2 regions of the Paenibacillus sp. PvP094 genome follow, and region 1 is predicted to be linked to the other one. Evidence: a T-box and tRNA genes for the amino acid it is inferred to sense, from the RefSeq annotation. Region 1 holds a T-box; the other holds one or more tRNA genes.
The links. A T-box is a leader RNA that pairs with one kind of tRNA and senses whether it is charged. The one in region 1 lies ahead of trpS (tryptophan--tRNA ligase), so its partner is inferred to be a tRNA-Trp.
Positions count from the first base shown of each region.

Region 2: it has a tRNA-Trp gene. The T-box ahead of trpS (tryptophan--tRNA ligase) is inferred to sense a tRNA for this amino acid. The anticodon was not compared.

Region 1 is NZ_JBEPOM010000001.1:3,121,614-3,126,678, reverse strand. Features, by position in the region: gene ABIC22_RS14480 (metal-dependent hydrolase) at 1-875, shown strand, start outside; gene ABIC22_RS14475 (alpha/beta-type small acid-soluble spore protein) at 983-1,201, opposite strand; gene ABIC22_RS14470 (hypothetical protein) at 1,320-1,517, shown strand; gene ABIC22_RS14465 (GntT/GntP/DsdX family permease) at 1,465-1,683, shown strand; gene trpS (tryptophan--tRNA ligase) at 1,718-2,710, opposite strand; T-box leader at 2,783-3,029, opposite strand; gene ABIC22_RS14455 (aldose 1-epimerase) at 3,270-4,247, shown strand; gene ABIC22_RS14450 (alpha/beta-type small acid-soluble spore protein) at 4,445-4,678, shown strand; gene ABIC22_RS14445 (O-methyltransferase) at 4,758-5,065, opposite strand, start outside.
Region 2 is NZ_JBEPOM010000001.1:272,604-277,668, forward strand. Features, by position in the region: gene ABIC22_RS01330 (hypothetical protein) at 1-288, opposite strand, end outside; gene ABIC22_RS01335 (transglutaminase-like domain-containing protein) at 947-1,555, opposite strand; tRNA gene ABIC22_RS01340 (tRNA-Lys) at 2,247-2,319, opposite strand; tRNA gene ABIC22_RS01345 (tRNA-Trp) at 2,329-2,402, opposite strand; tRNA gene ABIC22_RS01350 (tRNA-Val) at 2,407-2,482, opposite strand; tRNA gene ABIC22_RS01355 (tRNA-Glu) at 2,607-2,678, opposite strand; rRNA gene rrf (5S ribosomal RNA) at 2,769-2,885, opposite strand; rRNA gene ABIC22_RS01365 (23S ribosomal RNA) at 2,959-5,065, opposite strand, start outside.

The DNA of each region.
Region 1 (5,065 bases):
GTACCATTGCTGGCTCGCAGGCCCCTGACATTGATACGGCACTGCGTCTCAAAAGCAATTCATTGTACATTCGAAATCATCGGGGTATGTCCCACTCGCCGCCCTTTCTTCTATTATGGGTTCTGCTCATCACGGGCGTCATTGCACTGATTTTCCCGGATGTTCCCATTGGACACGTTGCTACCTGGACAGCTATCGCTGTGGGCGTTCACGTGTTTACCGATCTGTTCAACACCTATGGAACCCAGGCAGCAAGGCCATTCTCTGAACGATGGATTGCCTGGAATATCATTCATATTTTCGATCCGTTTCTGTTCGCTTCGCACGTGGTGGCAATCCTGCTGTGGGCCTTTGATCTGATCGCCCCTGCTCCGTTGTTTGTCACACTGTATATCGTTATAGCCCTCTATTATGTATGGCGAATCATTGCCCATGCCCAGGCTGTAGCCAAAGTAAAAAGGCTGGACAACAACAAACCGGCGCTTCGCTATATCGTCATTCCAACGATATCCTGGAACCGCTGGCATGTGGTGAAGCATTTTGCGGATAACAGTTACGAAATCGGAAAAATGGATGGAGCAGAGCTGACATGGCATCTGCATGCCTCTTCTTCCACTCATGCGGCTGTAGCTGCCTCACGCAAATCACCAGAGGTCACTGCCTTTCTCTACTTCACCTCCTATGCGGTTGCGGAGGTAGAGGAGCTGCCTGCAGGATACAAAGTCCGCTGGGCGGATGTACGGTATCGACACCGCAAGCAGTATCCGTTTGTCGCCGTTGTCGTGATGGACCGCAATTTTGAAACGATTGATACGTATGTGGGCTGGTTAAGCGATGAAAAAATGGATAAAAAACTTTTATCTGCCCGGTCTTGACGAGAAGGACCGGGAAAGGCACAATCAAGTAAGGAACGGTTGCGCGATGAAAAGCCCGGAGCGTTTCCGCTCCGGGCCTTTGTTTTGTTGCTTGCTTTTATGATAAATTATTTGCCAGACCCAGACAATTGTTGCTCAGCGATTTGTACCAGACGTTTGGTGATGTAACCACCAAGAGATCCTGTCTCACGGGAAGTGTAGTTACCGTAGTAACCGTCTTGCGGGATTGTTACACCCAGTTCCTGTGCAGCTTCCATTTTCAATTGTTGCAGTGCTGCAGTTGCTTGAGGTACCACCAAGTTGTTAGAACGAGATCCTTGAGCCATATTTAAAATCTCCTTTCAATCTGTGTCTGTAATGTATTGCAAGCTTGCAAGATTATTATGGCTCGCACGCCTCAAGTTATACGGAGATTCATTAAATTTGTGATGGAGGTTTTTCCCAATGAGTAAAGGTTTGTCCTTATGGTTCGCATTCTCTTCGATTGTTTTGTTAACGGTTTCAGCCATATCGATCTCTTATAACGGCTGGTTAGCCTCGCTGCTGTTCATCCTGTCCATTGCCAATATCGGCTGGGGTTTCGTCATTCGTGCCAAGAAGGAACGCCAGGAATTACGTTCTACATCCGAATCGACATCCTGATCTGGAAGGTGGACTCGGTAGTACGCTTGGAACCATAGCCAATGTCATCGGGCTTGGCACGATGCTGGGCAAAATGATGGCTGAATCTGGCTGTGCAGGTTCCTATATGAACAAAAAGAGAGAGGAGCTGTTGGCTCCTCTCTTTTTTGTTCACTTTATATCGTGAAATTTTAACATTGTTGAACAATGTCCGTGATAGCCTATACTGTACGTCTAGGAACAAACCCCATGCGTTCTTTCACATCATGAAGCGTTTTGGCAGCGACTGTTTCAGCACGACGTGCTGAAGTCTCCAAAATCTCGGCCAGTTCGCCAGATTCACGAATTTCGCGATATCGTTCCTGTAACGGTTCAATAACAGAGACAACCACTTCGGCCAACTCTTTTTTGAACGGACCATACATTTTACCCTCGTAACGCTCTGCTACTTCATTCAGCGTAATGCCTGCACACTCTGCATAGATGCTCATCAGATTGCTGACCTCTGGCTTGTTGGCCGGATCGTAAACCACTTCACGTCCGGAGTCCGTCGTGGCACGGCTGATTTTCTTGCGGATCACATCCGGCGGGTCCAACAGGGCAATGTAGCTGCCCGCATTTGGATTACTTTTACTCATTTTCGAGGAAGCATCGTCCAGGGACATCACGCGTGCGCCCACCTGCGGAATATATGGATCCGGAATGGTAAAGTATTCTCCATAACGATGATTGAAACGGCCCGCCAGATCGCGGGTGAGTTCCAAATGCTGTTTTTGATCCTCTCCTACAGGAACGAGGTCCGCATTGTACAGCAAAATGTCGGCTGCCATCAATGAAGGATATACGAACAAGCCTGCCCCCACCGAGTCCTTGCCTGAAGATTTATCCTTGAACTGGGTCATCCGCTCCAGTTCACCCATCGATGTCAGTGTCGTCATCAACCATCCAAGCTCAGCATGCTGAGGAACATGGGATTGCAGGAACACATTTGACTTTGTTGGATCGATCCCCGCTGCTAGAAACAGTGCAGCGACGGCTTCAGACTGTTCACGCAGTGCAGCTGGCTCCTGAGCCACGGTTACTGCGTGGAGATCTACCACCATAAAATGGCATTGGTAATCATGCTGCAGTCTCACAAAGTTCTTGATTGCACCAATATAGTTGCCCAGCGTAAGTTTACCGCTTGGCTGGATTCCAGATAATACAGTTTTCATAAGTCACTTGCGCCTCCTCATGTTTTGTTCAAGTCTGTTTCTTCTCCGCGGACGCAAAAAAGCCTCACATCCGCAAGGGACGTGAGACCGTGGTGCCACCCTTATTCGTGTTTTTCAATCATGCGAAAAACACCTTCATTTTCCCGTAACGTGGAATAGACGTCCAATTCTACTGAGGTACGGTTTGCATTTCTGCAAGGCACCTGTTCCAATCGGCACTCCAGGGTCCATTCGGTAAAGAGTTCACACCGGTTCGCATCACCCACCGGCTTTCTGAAGAGTTTTCTCCTGACTTACTTATCCCTGTCATCGCTTTAATTCAATTCATATGTTATTTCCTTCTGCATTCCATCTTAATCCGCTTCACGCAGATTGTCAAAAATGGAATCAGCTTTTTTTACCCGCCAAGCCGAAATCTGTTATGATGGAATTGCTTATCCTGTTTAGCCCTCCCACGGAGGGCTGTATGGGATTGCTGGCATGTACTCAATGACACGCCTGCAGCGGAGCATGTTAAGCCGCTTGCAGACAGATTTCAAGTGGGAAAAGGAGCATCGATATGAAACAAGTGACCAAAGGCCAATGGAATGGTTACGACACGTATATCCTACATAGCCGTGAATTGGAGATCACCCTGCTGCCGCGTCTAGGAAACAATATCATCTCGATTCGTGATCTGGTGCAGGATCGTGATGTCGTCCGCAGTCCAGAAGAAGATGATTTAGCATTTTATTTGCAGAAACCTTATCACTTCGGTGTTCCGCTTCTGGTTCCGCCAGGACGCATACATCGTGGACGCTTCGAATACGAAGGGGTTCAATACCAGTTCGATCAGAATACGGCAAATGACAACCATATTCACGGTCTCCATCGCACCCAATCCTGGTGTGTCAGCGACATTGAAGAAGATGAAGAAGGCTGTGCCATTACAACCGAATTGCTGACTGCAAATGAAGAGCATTGGATGGAACAATTTCCGGTGCCTCTGAAGCTCGAAATGACGTTCAGGCTGCAAAACTCCGTGCTGAGCCAGCGTCTTCGTGTTACCAACCTGGGTTCGACTCCCGCTCCGTTTGGAATGGGATATCATACATGGTTCCTGCTAGACGGCAAGCCTGCCGATTGGACACTTCAACTACCTGTCTCTGGCGTATATGCTCAGAACGAGGAACAGCTGCCCACGGGTGAGCTTGAGCCTCTTGGAGATTGGGACGCCTTAAATCAAGGTGTTAATATGCAGGGACGCAACTGGGATACGATTCTCAAAGCTACGGAAGGTCAGGCAGCGACTGCCCAGCTCCGTCGTCAGGATGGATATATGCTGAACTACTCAGCAGATGAACAGTATTTTAAACACTGGGTGCTCTTTACCAAGGGTGAATCCGATCAGTTTCTGTGCATTGAGCCCTACACCTGGCTCTCCGATGCCCCGAACCTCCCTCTGACGGATGAACAAACCGGGTTAATTCGTCTGGAACCTGAACAACCCGTTGAACTTCTCACACGGATTGAGGTTATTGCTCCTACCAAGGAATAGTCCCTTTCAATCTTGTACGGTAGTACAACACACCTATAATATTTACCTTATTAACAAAGAGGCCGATCCTGTCTGGATCGGCTTTTTTCATGTGTTTATTTACAATTAAATCCCAATTATTCCCTTACGCCATATCACGTATATTTCCTCATTCTCTAACCATACTAACATCACCAAGCCATAAGGAGGTGACACACATGTACGGAGGTCAAAACAGAGGTAGCGGAAGCCGTTCCAACAATCTGGTTGTTCCTCAAGCAAACGCAGCGCTGCAACAATTGAAAGTAGAAGCTGCGCAAGAGCTGGGTGTAACAATTCCACAAGACGGTTACTACGGTAACTACACTTCCCGTGAGACAGGTTCTCTGGGTGGATACATTACTAAACGTCTGGTACAAATCGCTGAGCAACAATTGTCTGGTCGTTCTTAAGTTCGGACTAATGCTTGGATGATTTAAAGCCAAAAAGCGGCCTTCTCCGGAAGCGCCGCTTTTGTGCATGTATGCACAATTAAGATGTCGACTCCATTCCTGAATCCTTGTATGTATTTGTTCTAGGGTAGCGAATCATAAGGTTAGCCATGTTGTAATTGGATTCCATCGTAGCGTCCACCAAAATCACGCCTTGTCTTACGGTAAAGTCATACGAAATTTCTCCATGTGTCCAGTTCTGCTTAAACTTTAAAGTCTCAAGTGCCATAGCGCGGAATGAGGAGCGCTGACTTCCAGTTAACCCCTGATCCTCTGTTTCCATTTGTCCATTCCGTCCAGAAATCGGATTATGTCGAATACCGAACTTTCCAATTACATTATTGCGTA
Region 2 (5,065 bases), 2.8 Mb from region 1:
TTTCTGCTCAAAATTTTGGAAGGCTGAGTCTGTCACAATTGTACACATTCGTTCGTCCATATGGTGTACTGGCATGGCTGCCAGACACTCGTCAGGGATGTTAAGATCATCCGGAACCGTTTTCACCCATTCATATTGCCCTTTCTCTGCCGTGTAATCATACATATATAATAGGGCATCAAATGCGACAACCACAGGATAATGCTCTGCAAATAAAGGATGTATGCTGACCAAATCTTTTTGAAGCTCGTTCAACTCGTTAATTTGTTCTAAAAAAGTATCCACCATGTCATTTGCCCTCTCTTTACTTAATTGATGTGTTAATCATACTAAACCAGTAGAAATAAAACACTGAGAGAAAAATGATAATCTTGTGGTTGATTGATTCATGAGAGACTCTGAAGCGTTCCCCACGTTTTTCACTTAGATAGATATCCAGTGCTTGGATTCCACGTTGAGCAAGTTTTATAAACAGGATTAGAGCGTATACACCCAACCCGTATAATACCAAGTTAAATATAATTGCAAAGATTGACACTATTGAGAACAATACTTTTTCCTCCTAATCAACCTGATCAAAGCAGAAATGTCTAAGCTACAGGCATTTTATTTTTTAGTTATCATTCCTATTCTAGCATATTTTTCCTGAAATTACTTTTGAGTAGACCAATGAGTAACACTATCAGTTACGGGTTCTGACCAAACAAAAATCTCCCATTTAAATAATAGTAGAAGGGAGATTTATATCACTTATTTAATATTTAAGATCTGTTCTTCACCCAAAGTATTCCAAGTATTGGACTTAGGATTCAATACATCACCATGTTGCATTGTTCTAAACAGTACGATATTGCCCACAGCTCCCATGAAAAAAGCTCAGTACAAGCCCGCCTGCAACCGTCCCATGTATAGCAAACTAACATGGCCTTTCCCCATAGTTCAATAATCACAGTTGTGCAGGCAGTCCGTATAAATACATATTTATGCAGTCGGTATTATTTTTCAAAGCCTCGATAGTCTTAACATTTGGGGACTTAAATATGGTCCTATAATCAGCTTCGTCGTATTCTTTTCGGATTGTAAAAGCAAGTTTTTCTTCTTCCAATGAAAACTCTGCTTGGATTCCAGGCTTGTTCCCTCGTGCATCTAAACGGATCCATGACTTTAAATGTTGAATATAAACAGCATTTAGTGCATGGATACAATAGCCCGTATCTGGAGTATCCCCGATCGTAAGTCGTTGATAACAGAAGCCAGATGGTATTCCCTCTCTACGTAATATTGCACATAGAAGGTTTGCTTTGGCATAGCAAATACCTTCTTTATGAATCAATGTTTCTGAAGCGGAACATGTGACTCTAGAACTCTTGATATCCCAGGAATGGGCTATTCGATCTCGGACATACATATATGACTGTTTGATATACTCTACTTGATCTTTTGATGAAGCTGCTATTTCCGAAGCAAGTCCAGCAACCAGCGGGTGATCATAATTGACTTCCCCAGTCACGGTCAAATAATCCGTAACGACTTGAGTTTCACAGATTAGATTCATTTTATCAACCTTTCAATAATTGTACTTAATATGCAAACCTTCAATTTAGTTCAATAGCATAATTATACACAGTAAAGAATAAAGAATACTAACTCCTGGAATCTTTGTTCTGTTGTACTGCTCGTTAGCTTAATAAACTAATCGGAAGTGAATTATTGTTTAACGCTTAGATAATCCGCAATCGGGTCTTGACCTTGCACCGATAAACTAAAAAAGCAGCTTAAAATAGAGTTTTTCTAAGGATTGTGTTTTCCCCTCGAAACCGTCCTTGTTAACTTTAAAATACTGATATCTAACCTCGTGTCCTTCCTCTTTCTCTTCCTTCTCAACATCTTCTATATTTAATGATTTATATACGTTCTTCCAGAATTGAATTGCAGCGGTATTCGTTTTTTTTATTTAACCATTATCGTACCTGCCAGGACGTTGTTTAACAACTACAATATAAACGAAAACGAGGAAGCCTTGCTCTATACCAAGGCCTTTTTATGGAACAGTAAATTGTTATAGTTACATGCCATAGAGTTTGAGAAAACACGAAAAAACCCTTGAGTATTCCTCAAGGGTTTCTTATATTCAGCAGACACCGTCGTTAGTGTAGTTTACTCTCAGCTAAACTAACCATGGTCCATTTTGATACTTTTAGAAGTTACACGCCGGATGAATACTCCCCCAACACGTACAAAAACAATGAGCCATGAAGGGCTCGAACCTTCGACACCCTGATTAAAAGTCAGGTGCTCTACCAACTGAGCTAATGGCTCATAATAAAATGGCAGGGGCAGCAGGAATTGAACCCACACCAACGGTTTTGGAGACCGTTGTTCTACCTTTAAACTATGCCCCTAAAATGGTGGAGGCTGAGGGGCTCGAACCCCCGACCCTCTGCTTGTAAGGCAGATGCTCTCCCAGCTGAGCTAAGCCTCCATATCTATGACCCGTAGGGGATACTCTCACTTCGCTCGAGACTGCGTAGCAGCTGCTAACGAGGATTATCCTCCGACGAACCTTTGGGATTCTCATCCCCTTAATGCTTTAAGAAGTAAAGTTATGACCCGTAGGGGATTCGAACCCCTGTTACCTCCGTGAAAGGGAGGTGTCTTAACCCCTTGACCAACGGGCCTTAATAGCTCTCAACAAACAAGATGCTGTAAAATCTACCAACTGGGTTTTTGGATTATATGAGCCAAAAAAAATACCCCAGTGGGGTTTCGCTTGGCAGCGTCCTACTCTCCCAGGACCCTTCGGTCCAAGTACCATCGGCGCTAGAGGGCTTAACGGTCGTGTTCGGGATGGGTACGTGTGGAACCCCTCCGCCATCGCCACCAAACGATGCTGCTACGCTCAGAGATCATTCTCTGAAAACTAGATCCGAAACGAAACTTGCGACTAGAACCTGCACTTTGGATAAGCCCTCGACCGATTAGTACTGGTCAGCTCCATGCATTACTGCACTTCCACCCCCAGCCTATCTACCTCGTCGTCTTCAAGGGGTCTTACATACTGGGAAATCTCATCTTGAGGGGGGCTTCACGCTTAGATGCTTTCAGCGCTTATCCCGTCCGTACATAGCTACCCAGCGGTGCTCCTGGCGGAACAACTGGTACACCAGCGGTACGTCCATCCCGGTCCTCTCGTACTAAGGACAGCTCCTCTCAAATTTCCTACGCCCACGACAGATAGGGACCGAACTGTCTCACGACGTTCTGAACCCAGCTCGCGTACCGCTTTAATGGGCGAACAGCCCAACCCTTGGGACCTACTTCAGCCCCAGGATGCGATGAGCCGACATCGAGGTGCCAAACCTCCCCGTCGATGTGGACTCTTGGGGGAGATAAGCCTGTTATCCCCAGGGTAGCTTTTATCCGTTGAGCGATGGCCCTTCCATGCGGTACCACCGGATCACTAAGCCCGACTTTCGTCCCTGCTCGACTTGTAGGTCTCGCAGTCAAGCTCCCTTATGCCTTTGCACTCTTCGAATGATTTCCAACCATTCTGAGGGAACCTTTGGGCGCCTCCGTTACTCTTTAGGAGGCGACCGCCCCAGTCAAACTGCCCACCTGACACTGTCCCCGTACCCGCTAAGGGCACCAGGTTAGAACCTAGATACGATCAGGGTGGTATCCCAACGGTGCCTCCACACAAGCTGGCGCTCATGCTTCAAAGGCTCCCACCTATCCTGTACAGATCGTACCCAAATTCAATATCAAGCTGCAGTAAAGCTCCATGGGGTCTTTCCGTCTTGTCGCGGGTAACCTGCATCTTCACAGGTATTAAAATTTCACCGGATCTCTCGTTGAGACAGCGCCCAAGTCGTTACGCCATTCGTGCGGGTCAGAATTTACCTGACAAGGAATTTCGCTACCTTAGGACCGTTATAGTTACGGCCGCCGTTTACTGGGGCTTCGGTTCACAGCTTCGGATTGCTCCTAACCGCTCCCCTTAACCTTCCAGCACCGGGCAGGCGTCAGCCCGTATACTTCGCCTTACGGCTTCGCACAGACCTGTGTTTTTGCTAAACAGTCGCTTGGGCCTTTTCACTGCGGCCCCCTCGTGCTATTCACACTACCGGGGCACCCCTTCTCCCGAAGTTACGGGGTCATTTTGCCGAGTTCCTTAACGAGAGTTCTTCCGCGCGCCTTAGAATTCTCTTCTCGCCTACCTGTGTCGGTTTGCGGTACGGGCACCTTCATCTGGCTAGAGGCTTTTCTTGGCAGTGTGAGATCATGACCTTCGCTACTGTAATTTTCACTCCCCATCACAGCTCAGCCTTACGATGTGCGGATTTGCCTACACATCAGCCTTACTGCTTGGACAGGCATCCATCAGCCTGCGTCACTACCCCTACTGCGTCCCCCCATCGCTCGTAACGATTTACGGTGGTACAGGAATTTCGACCTGTTGTCCTTCGACTACGCCTTTCGGCCTCGCCTTAGGTCCCGACTTACCCTGAGCGGACGAGCCTTCCTCAGGAACCCTTAGGCTTTCGGCGGATCAGATTCTCACTGATCTTTTCGTTACTCATACCGGCATTCTCACTTGTATAATGTCCAGCGCTCCTTACGGTACACCTTCAACCCTTATACAACGCTCCCCTACCCCTGGATCGACTTCACTCCAGCTTCGAAGCCCTGTGTTTATCCCCTGAGAAACATTTGGTCATCCAAGATTTCAACCCTTGTCTGACAAAAATGTCCTTATGGTAAACACCGCCTCAAAGAAGCAGTGAAGTCGATCCAAGCCATAGCTTCGGTGGTGTGTTTAGCCCCGTTACATTTTCGGCGCAGAGTCACTCGACCAGTGAGCTATTACGCACTCTTTCAATGGTGGCTGCTTCTAAGCCAACATCCTGGTTGTCTGTGCAACTCCACATCCTTTCCCACTTAACACACACTTGGGGACCTTAGCTGATGGTCTGGGCTGTTTCCCTTTTGACAATGGATCTTAGCACTCACTGTCTGACTCCCGGAAGTAAGTCTATGGCATTCGGAGTTTGACTGAGCTTGGTAA